DNA from 2 places in the Micromonospora sp. NPDC050276 genome. Region 2 is predicted to be linked to the other one. Evidence: riboswitches for the same ligand, from Rfam matches in the RefSeq annotation. Region 2 holds a riboswitch; the other holds the start of a gene.
What was found. Region 2 has a riboswitch for thiamine pyrophosphate ahead of ACIBF8_RS31530 (ECF transporter S component). Riboswitches for the same ligand answer to the same signal wherever they lie in the genome.
Positions count from the first base shown of each region.

Region 1: it holds a riboswitch for thiamine pyrophosphate, as region 2 does, so the genes downstream of both, thiE (thiamine phosphate synthase) here and ACIBF8_RS31530 (ECF transporter S component) in region 2, are expected to answer to the same signal.

Region 1 covers NZ_JBITJA010000009.1:151,550-162,592, reverse strand. The annotation lists gene ACIBF8_RS21425 (ThuA domain-containing protein) at 1-3,187, opposite strand, end outside; TPP riboswitch at 3,500-3,609, shown strand; gene thiE (thiamine phosphate synthase) at 3,604-4,230, shown strand; gene thiO (glycine oxidase ThiO) at 4,227-5,405, shown strand; gene thiS (sulfur carrier protein ThiS) at 5,396-5,596, shown strand; gene ACIBF8_RS21405 (thiazole synthase) at 5,593-6,372, shown strand; gene ACIBF8_RS21400 (thiamine phosphate synthase) at 6,450-7,061, shown strand; gene thiD (bifunctional hydroxymethylpyrimidine kinase/phosphomethylpyrimidine kinase) at 7,058-7,843, shown strand; gene thiC (phosphomethylpyrimidine synthase ThiC) at 7,861-9,453, shown strand; gene ACIBF8_RS21385 (hypothetical protein) at 9,619-11,043, opposite strand, start outside.
Region 2 covers NZ_JBITJA010000030.1:11,105-22,147, reverse strand. The annotation lists gene ACIBF8_RS31570 (pirin family protein) at 1-427, shown strand, start outside; gene gndA (NADP-dependent phosphogluconate dehydrogenase) at 561-2,003, opposite strand; gene ACIBF8_RS31560 (MTH1187 family thiamine-binding protein) at 2,193-2,489, opposite strand; gene ACIBF8_RS31555 (hypothetical protein) at 2,806-3,060, shown strand; gene ACIBF8_RS31550 (hypothetical protein) at 3,143-3,655, opposite strand; gene ACIBF8_RS31545 (PHP domain-containing protein) at 3,652-5,370, opposite strand; gene ACIBF8_RS31540 (energy-coupling factor transporter transmembrane component T family protein) at 5,498-6,298, opposite strand; gene ACIBF8_RS31535 (ABC transporter ATP-binding protein) at 6,295-7,725, opposite strand; gene ACIBF8_RS31530 (ECF transporter S component) at 7,850-8,443, opposite strand; TPP riboswitch at 8,519-8,623, opposite strand; gene ACIBF8_RS31525 (alpha/beta fold hydrolase) at 8,731-9,561, shown strand; gene ACIBF8_RS31520 (sugar isomerase domain-containing protein) at 9,616-10,365, shown strand; gene ACIBF8_RS31515 (DUF6328 family protein) at 10,499-11,002, shown strand.

The DNA.
Region 1 (11,043 bases), on a different contig from region 2:
TCTCGGTGACACCGCGGCCGACGAAGTCCATCCAGTTGACGTTGAAGAGCGAACCCGTTCCGCCGTTCGGGTCGCGGGCCAGGAAGTACAGCGAGCCGCTGGCGGCACCGGTGACCGGCGCGCTCACGTCCGTGTACGTCTGCCATCCGCCGGTCGCCGGCACGGTGGCCGTGGCGACCACCGGTCCGTCGACCGCACCCGCGCGGACCTCGATCCGACCACCAGCGGCGGCCGAGGCAGCCCGGAACCGGATCTCGGTGATGTTCGTCAGGTTCGCCGGGGCGAGCGACCACCAGTCGCCGTCCTCGATGAACCCGATGTTCTGACCACCGCCGGCGGTGTCGGCGCCGGTCTCCCGCTGCACGCCGGCGTCGCCGCCGCCGGTGCTCACCGGAGCGCGCCCGGTGGCGGTGAAGAACTCGGCCTGCTTGCGCTTGGGCTGCAGCACCTCGATCACCCGACCGGTGAGCGGGCTTGCCCCACCGGCGCCACCGTCATCGGTGTAGGTGGCCTCGAAGACCGCGAACACGTTCGCCTCGGCGCCGTGCCCGGAGGCGAGCGACGTCTGGACGGTGCCGGTGCAGCCGGTGTGCTGCTCCAGCGGGTGGGCGTGCTCGTCGTGACCCAGCAGCACCTGGAGGTTCACCCGGTCGCAGTCGATCTCCCCGTCCTCCGGGTCGGTCACCTTGATCGTGTAGCGAACCTGGTCACCCCACTCGAAGAACCCGCCGTCCGGCGGGAACTCGATGGTCACCGTCGGGGACGTGTTGCCCACGGTGACCGGCACGTTGGCCACCGCGGTACGGCCCTTCGGGTTGGTGACGGTGAGCTGGGCGGTGTAGTTGCCCGCCGCGGTGTAGGTGTGCGTCGGGTTCGCCTCGGTGGAGGTCTGCCCGTCGCCGAAGGCCCAGGCGTAGGTGAGCGTGCCACCGTCCGGGTCCCGGGATCCGGCGCTGGAGAAGGTCACCGTCAACGGCGCCGCACCCGAGGTCGGGGTGGCGGACGCCGCCGCGATCGGCGCGCGGTCACCGGCGGTGTAGTCGATCCGGTAGACGCCCGAGTTGTCGTTGTTGCCGCCGAAGCCGCTGCCCCACTCGATCAGGTACAGCGCGCCGTCGGGGCCGAACTCGAAGTCCATCGGCCGGACCATGGTCATCCCGGTGAGCAACTGGTTGATGTCCACCAACGACTTGCCGTCGGGGGTCAGCTGCATGGTGTACATCTTGTTCTGGTTCCACTCGCCGAGCAGCGCCTTGCCGTCGTAGTACGCCGGCCACTTGCGGGTGGAGTTGAGGTCGGCGTCGTAGCGGTAGACCGGGCCGCCCATCGGAGCGCCACCGCCGCCGATCTCCGGGTAACGCGCGTCACCGGCGTACCCGTAGTCGACGGTCGCGGGCACGACCGGCGGGAGGTTGGTCAGGCCGGTGTTGTTGGGCGAGTTGTTCACCGGCGCCGCGCAGTCGAACTTCGCGCCGCTCGGGCCGGACGGGAACGTGTAGTCGTTGTACGCCTCGTTCGTCCCCGTGCAGTACGGCCAGCCGTAGTTGCCGGGGGTCACGATGTTCCACTCGACCAGGCCCCGAGGGCCGCGGTTCGGGTTGTTGGAGTTGGCGTCCGGCCCGTAGTCCGCGACGTACAGCGTGTTGGTCTTCGGGTCGGTGCCGATCCGGAACGGGTTGCGGAAGCCCATCGCGTAGATCTCGGGACGGGTCTTCTCGGTGCCCGGCGCGAAGAGGTTGCCGGCCGGAACGGTGTACGTCCCGTCGTCCTCCGGGTGGATCCGGATCACCTTGCCGCGCAGGTCGTTCGTGTTGGCCGAGGTGCGCTGCGCGTCGTAGTCCTGGCGGCCCGGCCGCTCGTCGATCGGCGTGTACGAGTTCGACTCGAACGGGTTGGTGTTGTCACCGGTGGCCAGGTACAGGTTGCCGTCGCCGTCGAAGGTCATGCTGCCGCCGGCGTGGCAGCAGGTGTTGCGCTGGGTGTCCACCCGCAGCACCTGCTTCTCGCTGGCCCGGTCGATGGTGTCGCCGGTCACCGTGAAGCGGGACAGCAGGTTGCGGGCGACCCCGTCGTTCGGGGCGTAGTATAGGTACACCCACTTGTTGGTGGCGAAGTCCGGGTCGAGCCGGATGCCGATGAGGCCGTCCTCGTTGCCGGTGAAGACGTCCAGGTCGACGGCGGTGACGGTGTTGCCGGTGTCCGGCTTGATGATCTGCACCCGACCGTCGCGTTCGATGTAGAAGACCCGCCCGTCGGGGGCGATGTCCAGCTCCATCGGGTTGCTGGTGTTGCTGTCCAGGGAGACCTTCTCGAAGTTCGAGGTCTTCGAGGCGCCACAGTCGGCGTCCACCACACCGGCCGCGGTCTGGATGCCGCCGAGCAGGTGGGAGAGGAAGCCGGGCTCGGCGTACGACTCCCGGGTGTGCCCGCCTCCGGTGTACCAGGAGCGACCGCCGTCGAAGTCCTGACACCAGGCGATCGGGTGGTCGGCGCCCATCGCGCCGGCACCGGCGGTGTAGCTCTTCTCGTCCAGGCTGGCCAGCACGTGCACGTCCGGCCGGGGGTTGGTCTGGTAGTTGTACCACTCGTCGAACCGGGACCAGCGGTCCGGCAGCTCCGCCGTGGACGGGTGAGCGTGGTCCTCGACCTTGACCGTGGCCTGCTGGTTCTGCGGGTGGTTGGCGAAGTACGCGCCGACCAGGTCGCCGTACCAGGCCCAGTTGTACTCGGTGTCCGACGCCGCGTGGATGCCGACGTAACCACCGCCGGCCTTCACGTAGCGCTCGAACGCCGCCTGCTGCTCGGCGTTGAGCACGTCACCGGTGGTGGAGAGCCAGATCACCGCCTTGTACTTCGCCAGGTTGGCGTCGTTGAATGCGGCGCCGTCCTCGGAGTTGTCCACGGTGAATCCGTTGGCGGCGCCGAGCTGTTGGATGGCGGCGATGCCGGTGGGGATGGAGTCGTGCCGGAAGCCGGCGGTCTTGGAGAAAACGAGGACGGAGTAGGGATCGGCTGCGGCCTTTGGCGCCTTCGGCGCCACCTGGCTGACCGGCTTCGCGGCTGGGGCCTCCCGTGGGGGAACCTGGGCGGCCGCCTGCGCGGGCGCGCCGAACAGGGTGGTCGAGGCCATGGCCAGGGAGATCAGGGTTGCGGTGATGGGTACGCGGGCACGACGAGAACGGGACACGCCGCCTCCTGTGTCGTAGTGACAGAACTCGCGGGAGTCGGCTCGCCGAAGGCCGTCCCTGATGGAGTCGGTGGTGACGCCGTGCCAGGGTGCCCCCACCGACATTTTGTCGAATCGCTGAACAAATTAATTCGGCTGGCTCGATGTCGGGCAAGATGCGGACGGGTAACGGTTCTGCAACGGCGTGCGACATTCCGAACAGGACCGTATGAAGTGCCCCATGGATCTTGGTCGTTCTGCGGTGGCCCGGCTCGCCGGCCGCCGCCGGCCCCTCGCCTTGGCAGGCCGGCGGATCTGTCGTACGGTGACACGCAAGTAACCCACGGGAGCCCGGTGTACCGGGCTGAGAGGGGGGCTGACAGCCCCCGACCGTCGAACCTGATCCGGGTAATGCCGGCGCAGGGAGGAGTGTTGCCGTGCCGTCCCTGGGGCGATTGCATCTCATCACCGACACCCGACCCGGGCGTGACCCACTCGCCGTGGTCCGGGCCGCCCTCAGTGCGGCCCGCGCCGACTTGGTGGTGCAGGTCCGGGTGGAGGATTCCGCCACCGACCGCGAGGCGTACGACCTGGCCCGGCGGGTGCTGACACTTTGCGCGTCGTACGGGGCTACCTGCCTGGTCAACGATCGGTTGCACGTGGCGCTGGCGGTGGGGGCCGCCGGTGGGCACGTCGGCGCCGACGACCTGCCGGTCGCCGCCGCCCGACAGGTGCTCGGCCCCACCGGCGTACTGGGTGCCACCGCCCGCGCACCGGGTACGGCGAGCGCGGCCGTCGCGGCGGGAGCCAGCTACCTCGGCGTCGGGCCGTGCCACGCCACCAGCACCAAGACCGGCCTGCCGGACCCCATCGGGCCCGCCGGGGTACGCGCCGTCGTCGACGCCGTCGACGTTCCGGTCATCGCGATCGGCGGAGTGACCGCGGCCCGGGTGCCGGAGCTGCGGGCCGCCGGGGCGTACGGGGTGGCGGTGGTCGGTGCCGTCGCCGCGGCCGCCGACCCGGCCCGGGCGACCGCCGAGCTGATCGAGGCGCTGACGTGCTGACCGACCGGTCCCCCTCAGCGCGATCGAGCGACCGGGCCCGGCCGGACGTGGCGGTGGTGGGGGCGGGTCCGATCGGGCTGGCGATCGCCTGGCGCTGCGCCGCGCGCGGGCTGCGGGTGGTCGTGCACGATGCGGCGCCCGGTTCGGGGGCGTCGGCGGTGGCCGCCGGCATGCTCTCCCCGGTCGCCGAGGCGTACTTCGGTGAGCGGCAGCTGACCGAGTTGCTGCTGGCGTCCGCAGCCCGCTGGCCGGCGTTCGCCGCCGAGCTGACCGAGACGACCGGCGCCGCGATCGGCTACCGCACCGAGGGCACCCTGATGGTCGGGCTCACCGGCGACGACCTGGCCGAGGCGCGCCGGCTCTGGGCGTACCAGCAGGGGTTGGGCCTGCCCGTGACGCCGCTGCGCCCCAGCGAGCTGCGCGACCGCGAACCGGCGCTCGCCCCCCGGGTGCGCGGCGGCGCGCTCGCGCCTACCGACCACCAGGTCGACCCCCGGTTGCTGGTGCCGGCGCTGCGCACGGCCGCGCAGCGGGCCGGCGCGGCGCTCGTGCCGCAGGCGGTCCGACAGCTGTCCGATGTGGACGCAAGGGTCACCGTGGTCGCCGCCGGCTGCGGGGCCGCCGCGCTCACCGGCCTGCCGGTGCGGCCGGTGAAGGGCCAGATCCTCCGGCTCCGCGCGCCCGACGGCGTCGCGCCGGGCTTCCGGCACGTGATCCGGGGGTACGCCGACGGCGAGCACGTCTACCTGGTGCCCCGCTCCGACGGCGAGGTCGTGCTCGGCGCGACGGTCGAGGAGCGGTCGGACACCACGGTCACCGCCGGTGCCGTGCAGCGGCTGCTGCGCGCCGGGGTCGACCTGCTGCCCGAACTGGCCGAGTACGACCTGGTCGAGGCGGTCGCCGGGCTGCGCCCGGGCACCCCGGACAACGCGCCGATCCTCGGGCCGCTGCCCGGCCGACCGGACGTCCTGGCCGCCACCGGGCATCACCGGCACGGCATCGTGCTCACCCCGATCACCGCCGACCTGATCGCCGATCTGGTGCTCGGCGGCGTACCCGATCCGCTGCTCGCGCCCTTGCGGGCCGACCGCTTCGGCGCTGCCGGCCCGGCCGGTCCCGCGATGGCCGCGTCGGGCGGACCTGAACCGACGATGGAGGGGGACCGGTGGAGTTGACGGTGAACGGGGCCGGTCGCAGCGTGCCCGCTGGCGCGTCGGTGGCGGACCTGGTCCGCGACATCGTGCCGCACCCACGCGGGGTGGCGGTCGCGGTCAACGGCGAGGTGGTGCCCCGGGCCGGCTGGCCGGACCGGGCGCTGCGTGACGGTGACCGCGTCGAGGTGCTCACCGCGGCGCAGGGCGGGTGAGCGGCGTGGCATTCGAGCTGGGTGGGGAGACGTTCACCTCACGGCTGATCCTCGGCACCGGCGGCGCCGCGAACCTGCACGTGCTGGAACAAGCGATCCGGGCGTCCGGCACCGAGCTGGTCACCCTGGCGCTGCGCCGGGTGGGCACCGCGCCGGGCTCCACCGGCGGGCTGCTGGAGCTGCTGGACCGCTGCGGCGTACGCCTGTTGCCGAACACCGCCGGCTGTCACACCGCGACCGAGGCGGTGAAGGTGGCCCGGCTGGCCCGGGACGCGTTCGACACCGACTGGGTCAAGCTGGAGGTGATCGGTGACGAGCGGACGCTCCTGCCCGACGGGGTGGAACTGCTCCGCGCCGCCGAGGAGTTGGTCGCCGACGGCTTCACCGTGCTGCCGTACACCAGCGACGATCCGGTGTTGGCCCGGCGCCTCGCCGACGTGGGCTGCGCGGCGGTGATGCCGGCCGGTTCCCCGATCGGTTCGGGGCTCGGCATCGGCAACCCGCACCACATTCGACTGATCCGGCAGGGTGTGGACGTACCGGTGATCCTCGACGCCGGCATCGGCACCGCGTCCGACGCGGCGCTGGCCATGGAGTTGGGCTGCGACGGGGTGCTGCTGGCCAGCGCGGTCACCCGGGCGGCCGACCCGGTGGCGATGGCCACCGCGATGCGGTACGCGGTCGAGGCGGGACGTTTGGCGGCCGGCGCCGGCCGGATCGCCCGCCGCTTCCACGCGCTCGCCTCCACCCCCGACGAGGGAAGACCCGACCTGTGACGGCGCCGTCCCGGTCACCCCACCCGGCAGCAGATCTTGGAAGCAATCTGCCCCTGGAGGGGCCCATTCCTTCCAAGATCCCGTCGGGGGTTGTGGTCCTGACCGATCGGCTGGTCGCGCGCGGTCGGCTTGAGCTGGTTGTCGCGGAAGCTGTGGCCGGGGGAGTGCGCTGGGTGGTGCTGCGGGAGAAGGACCTGCCCCGCGCCGAACGCGCCGCCCTCGCCGCCGATCTGCGCGCGATCCTCGCCGACGCCGGCGGCACCCTCATCGTGGCCGGTCCCGACCCGCTCGGCGGCGACGCCGTCCACCTGCCCGCCGCCGGCCCGTACCCGCCGCCAACGCACGCCCTGGTCGGCCGCTCCTGCCACGACCAACCCGAGCTGGCCCGCCTCACCACCGAGCACTACGCGACGGTCTCCCCGCTCCACCCCACAAAGACGAAGCCAGGCTACGGCCCACCGCTAGGACCGGACGGCCTACGAAAGCTGGTCGAGGCCAGCTCGGTACCCGTGCTGGCCCTAGGCGGAATCGAAACCCCAAAACAGGTAACCGCCTGCGTCAAGGCGGGAGCCGTCGGGGTGGCAGTGCTGGGCGCACTAATGCGAGCAGAAGACCCGACTGAGACAGCGGCGAGTCTGACCAGAGCCTTCGAAGAGGCGCCCTCAACCGCAACCAGGGAAAGCAAATGACCCCGCGCACAGTCCTCACGATCGCCGGCTCAGACTCCGGCGCAGGCGCAGGCATCCAGGCCGACCTCAAGGTCTTCGCCGCGCTGGGTGCGTACGGCACGAGTGTCCTCACGGCGGTCACCGCGCAGAACACCCGGGGTGTCGACGCGGTGCTGCCGCTGCCCCCGCGCACGGTCACCGAGCAGTTGGACAGTGTGCTCACCGACTTCACCGTCTGCGCGGTGAAGACGGGGATGCTCGGCACCCCGGCGATCGCGGACGTGGTGGCCGAGGCGGCCCGGGACGGCCGGCTACCCCAGCTCGTCGTCGACCCGGTGCTGGTCGCCACGAGCGGTCACCGGCTCGGCGTGGTGGGCGCGGTGGAGCGGCTGCTGCCGTACGCCAGGGTGGCGACCCCGAACTGCGCGGAGGCCGCGGCGATCACCGGACGCCCGGTGGACGACGTGGCCGCGATGGTCGTGGCCGCCGAGGCCCTGGCGGCCGGCGGCCCGGAGTACGTGGTGGTCACGGGTGGCGACCTGGACGGGGGCGAGGCGGTCGACGTGCTGCACGGCGGCGGCGTGACCACCCTGTTGCGCGCGCCCCGGGTGGCGACCCGGCACACCCACGGCACCGGGTGCTCGTTCTCGGCGGCGATCGCGGTGCGGCTCGGCCTGGGCGATCCGGTGCCGGCCGCCGTGGGGGCCGCCAAGGAGTACGTGCTTCGTGCGCTGACCGGCGCGCGGAGCTGGGAGCTGGGCGCGGGACGCGGGCCGCTGAACCACTTCGGCTGGTCCGCTTGATCACCAGGGAGGCTGTCATGCACGCACGAGGCAAGGTGTACGTCGAGGGTTCTCGGCCGGATGTCCGGGTGCCGTTCGCCGAGGTGGGGCTGACCGGGGACCTGCCGCCGGTGCGGCTCTACGACACCTCCGGACCCGGTTCGGATCCGGAGGTGGGGCTGCCGCCGCTGCGCGGGCCGTGGATCGCCGAGCGGGGTGACGTCGCGCCGGTGCGGGGTGCCGGCACACCGCTGGCCGGAGTGGAGGGTCGCCGACCCACCCAGCTGGCGTACGCGCGGGCCGGGGTGGTGACGCCGGAGATGGAGTTCGTGGCGATCCGGGAGAACGTCGACCCGGAACTCGTCCGGGCCGAGATCGCCGCCGGTCGGGCGGTGCTCCCGCTCAACGTGAACCACCCGGAGTGCGAACCGGCGATCATCGGCAAGGCGTTCCTGGTCAAGGTCAACGCCAACATCGGCACCTCGGCGGTCAGCTCGTCCGTCGCCGAGGAGGTGGAGAAGCTCACCTGGGCCACCCGTTGGGGCGCGGACACCGTGATGGACCTGTCCACCGGCAAGCGGATCCACGAGACCCGTGAGGCGATCGTGCGGAACTCGCCGGTGCCGATCGGGACGGTGCCGATCTACCAGGCGCTGGAGAAGGTCGGCGGCGACCCGGTGAAGTTGAGCTGGGAGGTGTTCCGGGAGACCGTCATCGAGCAGGCCGAGCAGGGCGTGGACTACATGACGGTGCACGCCGGGGTGCTCCTGCCGTACGTGCCGCTGGCCGTGGACCGGGTGACCGGGATCGTGTCCCGAGGCGGCTCGATCATGGCGGCGTGGTGCCTGGCGCATCACGAGGAGAACTTCCTCTACACCAACTTCGAGGAGTTGTGCGCGCTGCTCGCGAAGTACGACGTGACGTTCTCCCTCGGCGACGGGCTGCGTCCCGGCTCGATCGCGGACGCCAACGACGAGGCGCAGTTCGCCGAGCTACGCACCCTGGGTGAGCTGACGAAGATCGCCTGGGCGTACGACGTCCAGGTGATGATCGAGGGCCCCGGCCACGTGCCGATGCACAAGATCAAGGAGAACGTCGACCTGCAGCAGGAGTGGTGCCACGAGGCACCCTTCTACACGCTCGGTCCGCTGACCACCGACATCGCGCCCGCGTACGACCACATCACCTCGGCGATCGGCGCCGCGATGATCGGCATGTTCGGCACCGCGATGCTCTGCTACGTCACCCCGAAGGAGCACCTCGGTCTGCCGGACCGGGACGACGTGAAGGCGGGCGTGATCGCGTACAAGATCGCGGCCCACGCCGCGGACCTGGCCAAGGGGCACCCGGGCGCGCAGGCCTGGGACGACGCTCTGTCGAAGGCGCGGTTCGAGTTCCGCTGGGAGGATCAGTTCAACCTCTCGCTGGACCCGGAGACAGCGCGCTCGTACCACGACGCGACGCTGCCCGCCGAGCCGGCGAAGACCGCGCACTTCTGCTCGATGTGTGGTCCGAAGTTCTGCTCCATGAAGATCACCCAAGAGCTCAAGGAGTACGCGGCGCGCGGCATGAAGGACAAGTCCGAGGAGTTCGTCTCCGGCGGCGGCCGGGTCTACCTGCCGCTCGCCTGACGATTCCGCGCCGCGCTGCGGCGTGCCGCGCTGCGGCTCGGCGCGGCGTGCCGCGATCGACTCGGGTTCATTGAAGTCGGGGTGTCCGGGTGCTTGGGATAGCCCGGTATCGGTGAACCCGAGTCGATCAGCGGCAAGTCTGTGACTCGGCGGACGTCTGGCGGATCACTCGCGGTGGTGTCGGCCGCTGGAGCGCAACGACCGGCGGCCGTTCTCCTGCTCGGGCTCATTGTCCGACACCGGCTTGCTCAGACCGGCGACCCAGTCGACGAACTCCTCGTCCTGGGTGGCCAGTGGCTCGGTCGGGTCCGACGACTTCGTGCCCTCTTCATCGGCGCGGGACCGGTTGCGGCGGAACAACCCGCCGAGCCGTCCTCGCCGCGAGGGCTGCTCGGCCACGTTGGCGGCCTTCGGCGCGGCCGGTATGGCGTCGGTGTGTGCCAAATCGCCGCTGCCGCTGCCGCTGCCGCTGCCGCTGCCGCTGCCGCTGCCGCTGCCGCTGTCGGTGTCGGTGTCGGTGTCGGTGTCGGTGTCGGTGACAGCGGCGCTGGCGCTACCGGGGGGTGCGGCCGCCGGGCCCGTGGGATCCGTTGGCCGCGGGTGTTCGGCCGGCGCGCCCGTGTCGCTGGCTTCGGTCGGCGCTGTCCGTGCCGTCGAGCTGTCCTGCGCTCCCGCCGGCCCGCCGCGCCGGGAGGTGTCGAATGCGTTCCAGGTGCCGGCCCGGCTCAGGTCCGGCAACGGTGCCCGATGCCGGGGCCTGGGCGTCGGTGCGGTCGGCTCGTCGGGCTCGCTCGGCCCCTCCGACCCCGTCGTCCCCGGCTCGGATGCCTGCGGTGGCACCGTCCACGTCGAAGCGACCGGCCAGGCCGACGGCGCTGGCGTCCACCGGTCCGCGTCCGGGTCACTCGCAGCGGTGGCCCCGAACAACCCGCCGGCGGGAACGTCCTCGGCGGCGGGCCGTGCGCTGTCGGTGCCACGAGCCTTGGCGATTGCAGAATCGCTGGTCGGCGAGGTCGGCGAGGTCGGCGAGGTCGGCGAGGTGGGCGAGGTCGGAGCGGTCGGAGCGGTCGGCGAGGTCGGCGTAGTCGGAGCGGTCGCGTCGGTCGGTGCTTGTGTCGCTCCGGTGGTGGTGGTCGGTGTTTGCGCGGCGTCGGTTGCCGTGGCCGGTGTCCCCGGGGCGGCTGGCGTCGGAGTCGCGCCGGTTCCGGCGCTCGTCGAGGTGACCGACGCTCGCTTCGAGCCGGTGACCGACGCTCGCTTCGAGCCGGTGGCCGGCGGTCGCTTCCCGCCGGTAGCGGTGCTGCGGGCTGCTGCCGTGCCGGAGTCGGCAGCCGCGGCGACCTCGGAGGTCGAGCTCGACTCGCCCAGGCTCGCCTGGCTGGGCACCGGAGTGTCGGTGGCCGCGTCGGAGCCAATGCTGTCGGCGGACCTGCCCGGCGGGGTGCCCTTCGGGGCGCGGGCGGTGGTCGGTTCGTCCGTGGTCGTCGCGCGGGTGGTCGGCTCGTCTGTGGTCGTCGCGCGGGTGGTCGTCGAGTCGGCGGGGGACGTGTCGTCCGCCACGTCGGAGGCGGTGGCGTCCGGGTTGGTCTT
Region 2 (11,043 bases):
CGCCTGGCGACTCAACAACCAGGAGCCGCACAGTGACCCGGTGCACTTCGTGCAGATGTGGGTGCTCCCCGACGAGCAGGGCGTCGACCCCGGCTACGAGCAGCTGGAGATCGAGGACGAGCTGTTGCGCGGGGGCCTGGTGCCGATCGCATCCGGGATGGACCGCTACGACGGCGCGTCCGCGATCCGGATCCGCAACCGGTACGCGACCCTGCACGCCGCCCGGCTGGCCCCCGGCGACGAGGTCACCATCCCCGACGCGCCCTACGTGCACCTCTACGTGCCCAATGGCACGGTGACCCTGGAGGGCAGCGGCCCGCTCGGCACCGGCGACGCGGCCCGGCTCACCATGACCGGCGGCCGACGGGTCACCGCCGACGAGCCGGCCGAGATCCTCGTCTGGGAGATGCACGCCACGGTCGGCTGACCGCCACCCGCGCGGAAGACGCCCCCGCGCCCCTATGATCTCGCCCGAACACGGATGTGGTGGCCTCCCCACCGGGGGAGACCACCACATCGAGGATCGAGCACGATCACGGCGGCGCAAGGCGCCGCGCCGGCTACGCCGGAGACTCGGTGCGGTCGGCGGCCCAGGTGGTGTGGAACGAACCGTCGCGGTCCACCCGCTGGTAGGTGTGCGCGCCGAAGTTGTCCCGCAGGCCCTGGATCAACGCGGCGGGCAGTCGCTCCGCGCGCAACGCGTCGAAGTACGCCAGCGACGACGAGAACGCAGGCGTCGGCACACCGGCCCGGGTCGCGTCGGCCACCACCCGCCGCCAGCTCGGCACGCCGGCGCTGACCGCCTCGGCGAAGTACGGCGCCACCAGCAGCGTCGGCAGGTCGGGCTGCTCGTCGTACGCCTCGCGGATCCGGTTGAGGAAGCGGGCCCGAATGATGCAGCCGCCCCGCCAGATCGTCGCGGTGCCGCCGAGATCGATGTCCCAGTTGTATTCCTGGCTGCCCGCACGGATGTGGTCGAAGCCCTGCGCGTACGCGACGATCTTGGAAGCGAGCAGCGCTCGGCGGACATCCTCGACGAACGCGTCGCGGTCGGCCACCTGCCACTTCTCACCCGCGTCAGGGAACGCCTGGCGGGCCGCCTCGCGCTGGTCGACGTGCCCGGAGAGCGAGCGGGCGAAGGTCGCCTCGGCGATCCCGGTGATCGGGATGCCCAGGTCAAGGGCGCTCTGCACGGTCCATCGACCGGTGCCCTTCTGCTCGGCCCGGTCCTGCACGATGTCCACGAACGGCCGACCGGTCGCCGCGTCGGTGTGCGCGAGCACATCGGCGGTGATCTCGATGAGGAACGACTCCAACTCGCCGCTGTTCCACTCGCGGAAGATCTCCGCGATCTCGGCCGGCGTCGCGTCCAGGCCGGCCCGGAGCAGGTCGTACGCCTCGGCGATCAGCTGCATGTCGGCGTACTCGATGCCGTTGTGCACCATCTTGACGAAGTGCCCGGCGCCGTCCGGCCCGACGTGCGTGCAGCACGGCACGCCGTCCACCTGGGCGGCGATCTTCTCGAACATCGGCCCGAGCTTGGCGTACGACTCGGCGGAACCGCCCGGCATGATGCTCGGCCCGCGCAGCGCGCCCTCCTCGCCGCCGGAGACGCCGGTGCCGCTGAAGTGCAGCCCCTGCGCGCGGAGCGCCTCCTCGCGACGACGGGTGTCGGCGAAGTGGGCGTTGCCGCAGTCGACGATGATGTCGCCCTCGTCGAGCAGCGGCACCAACTCGTCGATCACCGCGTCGGTGGGCGCGCCGGCCTTGACCATGACGATGACCGCGCGGGGTCGTTCCAGGGACGCCACGAAGTCGGCCATCGTCTCGCCGGGGACGAACGTGCCCTCGTCGCCGTGCTCGGCGACCAGGCTGCGGGTGCGCTCCGGCGAGCGGTTGTGCACTGCCACCGTGAAGCCGTTGCGGGCCAGGTTGCGGGCCACGTTGCGACCCATCACCGCCAACCCGGTCACACCGATTTGTGCCCTCGCCTGATCAGCCATCCGTGCCGCCACCTCTCGTCACACCACTATCAGCGTTTGGAAACTTACCGTGATGTGAGCCGATACGGACCAGTGATCGACGTCCCGTTACTGCACGTAATGTGGACGTCGCCGACGTCGGCTCGGGCTCCCGGCGGTGCCCCACAAGCTCCGCACAGGCAAACCTGTCGCCATCTCGCCCCGCGTACGTCAGCCTTCGGCGAGACGGGCTTCGATTCGGGCGATCTTCCCGGTGAGCGCGTCGGTGACCCCGGGCCGAACATCGGCCTTGAGCACCACACTCACCCGGGGCGCCTGCGCGGCGACCACGTCGACCGCCCGTTTCACCACCGCCATCACCTCGTCCCACTCGCCCTCGACGGTGGTGAACATGGCATCGGTCCGGTTGGGCAGGCCGGACGCACGGACCACCCGCACCGCCTCGGCGACCAGGTCGCCCACGGATTCGTCACCGCCGAGCGGGGTGATCGAGAACGCGATCAGCATGTGCCGATCGTGCCAGGAAAAACGGATGCGCGTCCGGCCGGGCGGCGGCTAGGGTGCGGGTATGCGCAACTGACGCCCAACTCCGAGCCGGCCCGCCACCCCCATGCCGCGGTCCGTGCGCTCCCGGGCGTCCGCATTCCTCGTCACCGTCGCTACGCCGGTGGCCGTCGTGGTCGATCCGGGTCCGATCCGTCCGCCAGGACCGGGCGATCTCCAGCCCGGTCCTCGTTCAGCCGCGACCGCGCCGTCATCGGTGTGCCGCGACCGCCCCGGTCGCCGTGCGCCGGCTGAGCGGTTCGCCGAGAAGGAGGCCAGGATGCCCACCAGGCGAAACCCGAAGAACTCCCGTACTCCGGAAACCGTGCCGAGCGTCGAGGATCTGACGCCGGCCAACCTGGACCAGGTGGTGGTCCGGCCCGCGGTGCCGCCGTTGCCCATCGGGGGCGCTGAGCCGGAGGTCCGGCCGGTACCGCCCAAGGCTGGCCCGCCGGTCACCCACGGCAGGTCCGCCGCCGGGCGCGGCAGCCAGCGGGCCGGTCAGCCCCGCCGGTACGCCTTCCGGCGAAGCTGACAGGTGTAGGAGGCGGTCGGTTGATCCGCCGCCGCGCCCGGTGTGCGGTCCGTCGCCCACGGCGCCGGACCGCACACCGGCCTCAGTGATCGGCGCAGCAGGGTGTGGGGTCGGGCACCTCGAACGGGGCGACACCCCCCGAGTGGTGCGGCATCGCCACCAGCACCAGTTGACCGTCGCGCCACTGCGGCCGGACGAAGCCCCGGGTTTCCAGCGGCACCTCAGGCCCCGCCGTCGCCCCGCCGAGCAGCACGACCCGCTCGATGGCGCTCACGCCGACCACCTCGCCGACGGTCAGCGTGCCGACCATCCGGGCGACGCCGGGGTAGAGCACCGCCCGACCGGACCGGCGGGCGGCGTGTTCGGCCGCCGACCGGTCGGCGGCTGCCCTCAGTTCCGGCGGGGTGGTGGGCAGCCCGGCCAACCGGTCCGCCGCCACCGGAGCGGCGATGCTGAGTGCCACATGCGGGTACGGCGCCGTGACCAGGTGCGTGCAGGCCACCAGGTCCGGCAGGTCGAGCGACCCGAGCTGTTCGGTCAGCCAGTGCTCGGCCTCCCGGACCGTCCGATGCCCCAGGCTGAGGCCGAGAATCACAGCGGCAGCACCCAGATCGGGTTGGCGTAGAACCACAGGTCCTCCCACGGGTCCGCTGCGCCGGTGACGTCCAGCGCGGGGCCGAACGGGTCGACTCCCGCGCCCATCAGACCCGGCTGGCTGCGCTTGCCGTCCGTGCCCCGGACCCGCAGGTAGAACGGCTCGTCCACCCGGCCGAAGGAGTAGGTGAAGGAGACCTTGCCGGTGCCCTTGGCGACCTCGAAGGACTTCACCACCTTCGTGTTGGGGGCGGTGAAGGCGTCCTTGTCGGCGACCGCGCCGGTCACCTTGCCGGCGATCACGTCGACCCGGCTGAGCACCGGTACGAACTGGGACCAGTTCGGGGTGTCCGCCAGGTCGATGTCGATAGTCACCTCGACGCGCGTGCCGCGCTTGACCCGCAGCACACCACCGAGCGGCGTACCCGACCCCCGGCGCCGGTCACCTGCGACCCGGGCCCGGACGTCGAGGGCCTTGATCAGACCGGCGTGGTCCACCCAGACCCGGCCGGCCCGCAGGCCGTCCATGACGGCGCGGTAGCTGAACGAACTCGCTCCGACGTGGGTACGGCTGTACTGGCCGGGCCAGTAGTCGCCGGCGGTGGTGTTCAGCGGGCCGTACACCGGGTCGTTGTGCTTGCCGTCGAGGTCGAAGTTGCCGTCCGGCCCCCGCTGGGAGGTGGTCAGGTAGTTGACGTGCGAGTCGGAGTTGGCGCTGATCCACCAGGCCCGGCCCTCGGCGAGCAGGCTGTCCCAGAGCCCACCGACGGTGGAGGTCATCCAGTCGAACCCGCCCCAGGTGCGGTAGCTCTCCAGCGGGTAGCCGGGGAACGACGCCGGGGACGGGTTGTTGTCGTAGTAGCCACGGGCACGGCCGCCACCGGGCAGCCCGGCGGCCTGGTGCCCGGGAGCGCCCTCCATGCCGATCGCCACGCTCGGGTCGGCGTCGCGCCAGGCGCGGATCTCGTGGGGAGAGTCGATGCCCCGCCGGGCCGGGTGGTTCGCCAGGAACAGCGCACCCTCCACGCGGCGCTTGCGAACCGCCTCGCCAAGGAACTTGATGCCGGCGATGGCGAGCGCCTCGTTGGCCGGAGTGTTGTCACCAGCGTTCTTGACGCTGCCGTCGAAGGCGTTCTCGAACTCCTTGAGGACGGCGACCTCGTTGCGTCCCGGGTGGACGAAGACGGTGGCGTGCTCGGCGGCCGGGATGTTCCACTCCAGGCCCTGGTAGATCAGCAGGTCCTTGAGCTGCGCACGGGCTGCGACGATGTCCGGGTTCACCTTGTCCACGCCGATCTTGGCATGGGCGACGCTGCCGTGGTCGGTGACGACCATCCAGTCCAGGCCGTACGCCTTGGCGTGCTGGGCCTGGTCAACGACCCGGTACATGGCGTCGGAGCTGTACTGGGTGTGGATGTGGTGGTCGCCGGCCAGCCACTGGAACTCGCCGGTGCTGCCGTGATCGCCGCCCGGGCCGTGGTCGTGGTCCTTGCCGGTCGCGAACGCGGGCGTTCCGGCGGCCAGCACGGTGGTGGCGGCGCCGGCGCCGAGCAGACCGGCGTTGCGGAGGAAGCCGCGCCGGCTGAGGTCGGCGGGTGCCAGCTCGGTGTCCGGGATGGACTGGTCGAGCGCCGGGGGCAGACCCTCGCCCCCGACGAAGTCGTGATCGTGGTGATGCGCGTGGCCGTGGCCCATTGACTGCTCCAGTCGGATCATGAGATTTGTCCGCGGAACAATCTCGTCCGGCCAGGGGAACGCCGAGTGTCCCTGATGCGGCGGACATGCGAACATGCGACTCCGACGATGCTTTCGGCGCAGGCAAAATGGGCAGTGCAGGTCGGGGTCAGCCGATCAGTGGGCGGAAGGTGCCTAGGAGGATGCTCGTGGTCAGGGCGGCGCCGGCCAGCGCGGCCGCCCCGGCGATGAGCAGCCCGTCGGCGAGAACGAAGCGCTGGCGGCGGGCGACGGTCCGCGGTGTGCCGGCGTCGAAGCCGCGGGCGTCCATCGCCACGGCGAGTCGGGTGCCGCGACGGATCGCCCCCACCAGCAGCGTGAACGCGGTGGAGGTGAAGAGCCGCAGCTTCGCCACCGGGTTGCGTCCCGCGTCGACCCCCCGCGCTCGGCGCGCCATGCTGATCATCTGCCACTCCTGACCGAGGAGCGGCACCAGCCGGAACGCGGCCAGCGCCCCGATGGCGAAGCGGGCCGGCGCCTTCGCGTTCTGGATCAGCGCGTCGGCCAGGTCGGTGGGGTCGGTGGTCGCGAAGACGATCACACCGGGCAGCGCCACCGCGAACACCCGCAGCACCAGGCCGAGCGCGGTGAGCAGCACGCCGGTGCTCACCAGCACCGGTCCCGCGTCCAGCAGGATCCGGCCGGACCGGTCGGCGGCGAACAGCACCAGGGTGACCAGGATGCCGGCGGCACTGAGCAGCAGTGGCCAGGCTCGCCGGGCCAGCACCCGGTAGCGGATGCCGAACAGCGGCAGGACGGCCAGTTCGAGGGCGATGGCGATCGCCGGGGCCACCGGGTCCAGGGTCGCCAGCAGGGTGAACGAGAAGACCAGGGCGGCGGCGACCTTCGCCACCGGGTTGCGGCGGGCCAACGGCGCGTCCGGCGCGGCGACCGGCTCGATGCTGATCATCGGTCGTCGTCCGGGGTGCGTGACAGGGTGACGGTGCGGTCGGCGAGCGCGGCGACGAAGTCCGCGTCGTGGGTGACCGTGACCACGCCGTGCCCGGCGTCGCGCAGTTCGGCGAAGAGGTCGACCAACTCCCGCCAGGTCCGCCGGTCCTGGCCGAAGGTGGGTTCGTCGCAGATCAGCAGGCGTGGCGCGGTGGCCAGGGCGGTCGCCACGCTCAGCCGCCGTGCCTCACCACCCGAGAGGGTGTACGGGTTGGCAGCGGCGAGTCGCGCCAGCCGCAGCCGTTCCAGCAGCTCGGCCACTGTCTCCTTGACGGCTGACTCGGGTTGACCGGTCCGGCGGGGGCCGAGAGCCAGCTCGTCGAAGACGGTGCTCGTGACGAACTGGTGCTCCGGGTCCTGAAAGACCGACCCGATCCGGCGGGCCAGGGCGGGGGCGCGCCAGCGGTGCGGGGGAGTGCGGTGGTCCGCGCCGGCCAACTCGGCGGACGCGGTGACCCGCCCGGTGCCCGGCCGGAGCAATCCGCCGAGCAGCAACGCCAGGGTGGACTTGCCGACGCCGTTGGGTCCGCGTACGGCGAGCGCTTCGCCGGCGCGTACCCGAAGGTCGGTGGAGGCCAGCCGGGGTGGCAGGCCGAGCCGGTCGGCGGTGAGCAACAGCTCCCCGGGGCCGGCGGCAGCCGGGCGGGGGGCGATGGGGTGACCCGGCACCCACACCCCCTCGGCGGCCAGGGCGGCACCGTGCGCGGCGAAGACCGCCTCGGGTGTGCCGTCCGCGCGGACGCCGCCACCCGGCTCCAGGACGACCACCCGGTCGACCAGCGGCAGGGCCTCGGCGACCCGGTGCTCGACCAGGATCAGCGTGGTGTCGGCGTCCAGCGCGCCGGCCACCGCCTGCCGGATGAGGTCGGCCCCGGCCGGGTCGAGGTTGGCGGTCGGTTCGTCGAGCAGCAGCAGCGCGGGGCGCAGGGCGAGCGCGCCGGCCAGGGCGAGGCGTTGCTGCTCGCCGCCGGAGAGGGCCGCGGTGTTGCGGTCCCGGGGGTACGGGAAGCCCACCCGGTGCAGCGCTTCGTCGACCCGGGGCCAGATCTCGTCGGCCGGCACTCCCCGGTTTTCCAAGCCGAACGCGACGTCGTCGCCGCAGCGCGCCATCACGAGCTGGGTTTCCGGGTCCTGGAAGACGATGCCGACCCGTTCCCGCCCCTTGCGCGGGTCGAGTCCGTCGATCTCGACGGTGCCCTCCTGCTCGCCGGAGTCCTCGGGCAGCAGCCCGGCCAGCGCGCTGAGCAGGGTGCTCTTGCCGGCCCCCGACGGCCCGAGCAGCAAAACCCGCTCCCCGGCATCCACCCGCAGGTCGACTCCGCGCACCGCCCACGCACGCCGCCCAGCGTGCCGCCACCCGAACCCCCGCAGCAGTACCCCGCCCACCAAACCCACCCCCTCCCAGGTCCGCCCCCGGCCTGCCCCCGCCTACCCCGTTGATCAAGAGGTTTGCGTCAGAAAATCGGCTTCTGTTGACGCAAACCTCTTGATCAACGCCATCGGGTGGGGGTCAGATCAGGGCTCGGTCTCGGCCTGCTGGGAAGCGGTCCAGGACGCCGGTGTTGGCCAGCGCCTTCGTCAGCAGCCAGCCGCCTACGCCTGCGATCACGGTGGCGCTGACGATAGTGAGCAGCGCGTACGGGATGCGGTAGTCGGTCAGCGCGTAGTCGACGTTCCAGACGAAGAAGTCGAACAACGCGGCACTGAGGCCGGTCAACGCGCCGGCCAACACCGCGGTCGGCAGCCGGAACGACCGGTACCGGAAGGCGGCGAAGGCCAACTCGGCGCCGATGCCCTGGACGATGCCCTGCGGGATCACCGTGCCGGCCCACTGGCTGCCCAGCAGCGCGGAGAGGACCGCCGCCACCGTCTCGCAGTAGAGCGCGGCGCCGGGCTTGCGGATGACCAGCCCACCGATCACCGCCGGCATCAGCCAGACGCCGTAGAGCAGCGTCTGCGCCGGCGGGAAGAAGGCGAACGCACCCTCGGTGGCGCTCCAGACCAGGCCCCAGGCCCAGAAGATGACGCCGAAGGCGACCGCGATCACCGAGGCGACCACGATGTCGATGGTCCGCCAACGGTTGGTGTCGGTGGTGGATTTCATGGTTTGCTCCCAGTTCAAGTGAAGAGAACCAGGAGAAGACGCACGCCGCGTCCGGTGGCACCGGACTGCGGCGCGGCTGGAGGTCGACCGAACTCCCTGCGCTGGCATTACCCAGATCAGGTTCGAGGGTCTGCGGGCGTGCCCGCACTCTCAGCGCTGTGCGCTCCCCTGTCGGATGTGAAGTTGTCTCGCTGACGCTAACACCGATCCGGGTCGTGGGCCCAGCAGGGCATCCACCTGACCTGCGGGAGCGACTGGCCCGCCGCCGTCTGGGTACGCTTCCGATCATGCGGGTTGACGCACGAGGCTTCACGTTCGAGGTGACCGTCGACGGTCCGCCGGACGGCGCGCCCGTCCTGTTGCTGCACGGTTTCCCACAGCACAGCGGCGAGTGGGACGACGTGGTGCCGGCACTGCACACGGGTGGGCTGCGCACGTACGCGCTGGACCAGCGGGGTTACTCGCCCGGCGCCCGGCCCACGGCGGTGGCCGACTACCGGATCCCCGAGCTCGTCACCGACGTGGTGGCGGTGCTCGACGCGCTCGGGCTGGACGCCGTGCACCTGGTCGGCCACGACTGGGGCGCGGTCGTGGCCTGGGCGGTTGCCGCTCGCCACCCCGAGCGGGTCCAGACGTTGACAGCGGTGTCCGTACCGCATCCGGCGGCCATGGCGCACGCCCTGGCCCACGACGGACAGCAGAAGGCCCGCTCGTCGTACATCGCGCTGTTCCGCAAGCCGGACAAGGCGGGGAAGGTGCTGCTGGCGTGGCACGCCACCGCGTTGCGCAAGCTGCTCGGCGGGGTGGGCGACGCATCCCGGGTGAGTCGGTACGCCGACCCGATGCGCGAGCCGGGCGCGCTCACCGCCGCGCTGAACTGGTACCGGGCCATGTCCCGTGCCGATCTGGCCGGCATCGGCCCGGTCGCGGTGCCCACCACGTACGTCTGGAGTGACCGGGACGTCGCGATTGGTCGGACCGCCGCCGAGGCGTGCGCGGCGCACGTCACCGGGGACTACCGCTTCGTGCAGCTAGCCGGCGTGAGTCACTGGATTCCGGACACGGCGCCCGGCCCGCTCGCCGAGACGATCCTGGCCCGAGCCGGCGGAACGGCCTGAGTGGCGGTGGACGCCGACGGGCCGGCTGGCCCGCAATCGAACGACGGAGGACGTATGACGGTGAGTGCCGAGGACTACCTGGCCGTGGTGACCGAGACGATCGGCCGGGTGGCCGCCAGCCAGCGGGAGGCGGTGGGGCGGGCCGCCGACCTGATCGCCGAGGCCGTACGCGCCGACGGTGTGGTGCACGCGTTCGGCACCGGGCACTCGGAGGCCCTCGCCATGGAGATCGCCGGCCGGGCCGGCGGTCTGGTGCCGACCAACCGGATCGCACTGCGCGACCTGGTGCTGCTCGGCGGCGAACCGGCCGAACGGCTCGGCCCGCTGCTGGAGAGGGACCCGGCGGTCGCGCACCGCCTCTACGAGTTGGCCCCGGTGCGGCCCACCGACATCTTCGTGCTGGCCTCGAACTCCGGGGTCAACGGCGCGATGGTGGAGTTCGCCACGCTGGTGAAGGAGCGCGGTCACGGGCTGGTGGCGATCACCTCGGTGCAGCACTCCGGTCGGATGACCTCCCGGCACCCGTCCGGGCGCAAGCTGAGTGACCTCGCCGACGTGGTGCTCGACAACGGTGCCCCGTACGGCGACGCGACGCTGCCGCTGCCCGGCGGCGGCGCGGTCGGGGCGGTCTCCTCGATCACCGCAGCGCTGCTGGCCCAGCAGGTCACCGTGGAGGTGGTGGCCCGGTTGCTGGCGGCGGGGGAACGGCCCCCGGTCTACCTGTCGGCGAACATCCCGGACGGCGACGCGCACAACAACGAGCTGGAGGCCCGGTACGCGGGTCGGATCCGACGCGGATCCTGACGCCGGCGGCCGACGGGCGTCGCCGAGGTGAACGGCAAATGTCGTGAACCTGTTTCGCGCTCGGCCGGGTGGGGCATTGGCGTTGCTGCCGGCGGCCGGGACCGCGGCAGTAGCGTCTCACCGGAGGTTGCGCGTGTCCAAGGAGACCGAGAAGCAGCGCTGGCAGCGCAACTTCGCCGACCTGTTGCAGGAGTTGCGGGTCGCCCAGACCGGCGTGCAGATCCTCTTCGCCTTCCTGCTCACCCTGCCGTTCAGTAACGGGTTCACCGAGACCACCGAGTTCCAGCGGGACGTCTACATCGTGGCGTTGCTCGCGGCGGCCGCCGCCACCGCGATGATCATCTCGCCGGTGGCGTTCCACCGGGCGCTGTTCCGGCAGGGACGCAAGCCGGAGCTGGTCCGCTTCGCGCACCGGATGGCCACCGGCGGCCTCGCCTTCATGCTGATCGCGATGGTCAGCGCGGTGCTGCTGATCACCGACTTCGTGCTGGACCGGCCGATCGCCTTCGTGCTCAGCGCCCTGACCGGGCTCTGGTTCCTCGCCCTCTGGATGCTGCTGCCGTTCGCCCGGCGCAACTGGGGCGAGGAAGACATCGATGACGACGACGACGATCCGGACAACACGGCCGGTCGCTGATCGCGACGATCTGCACGCAGCGCTACCCCTGGGTAACAACC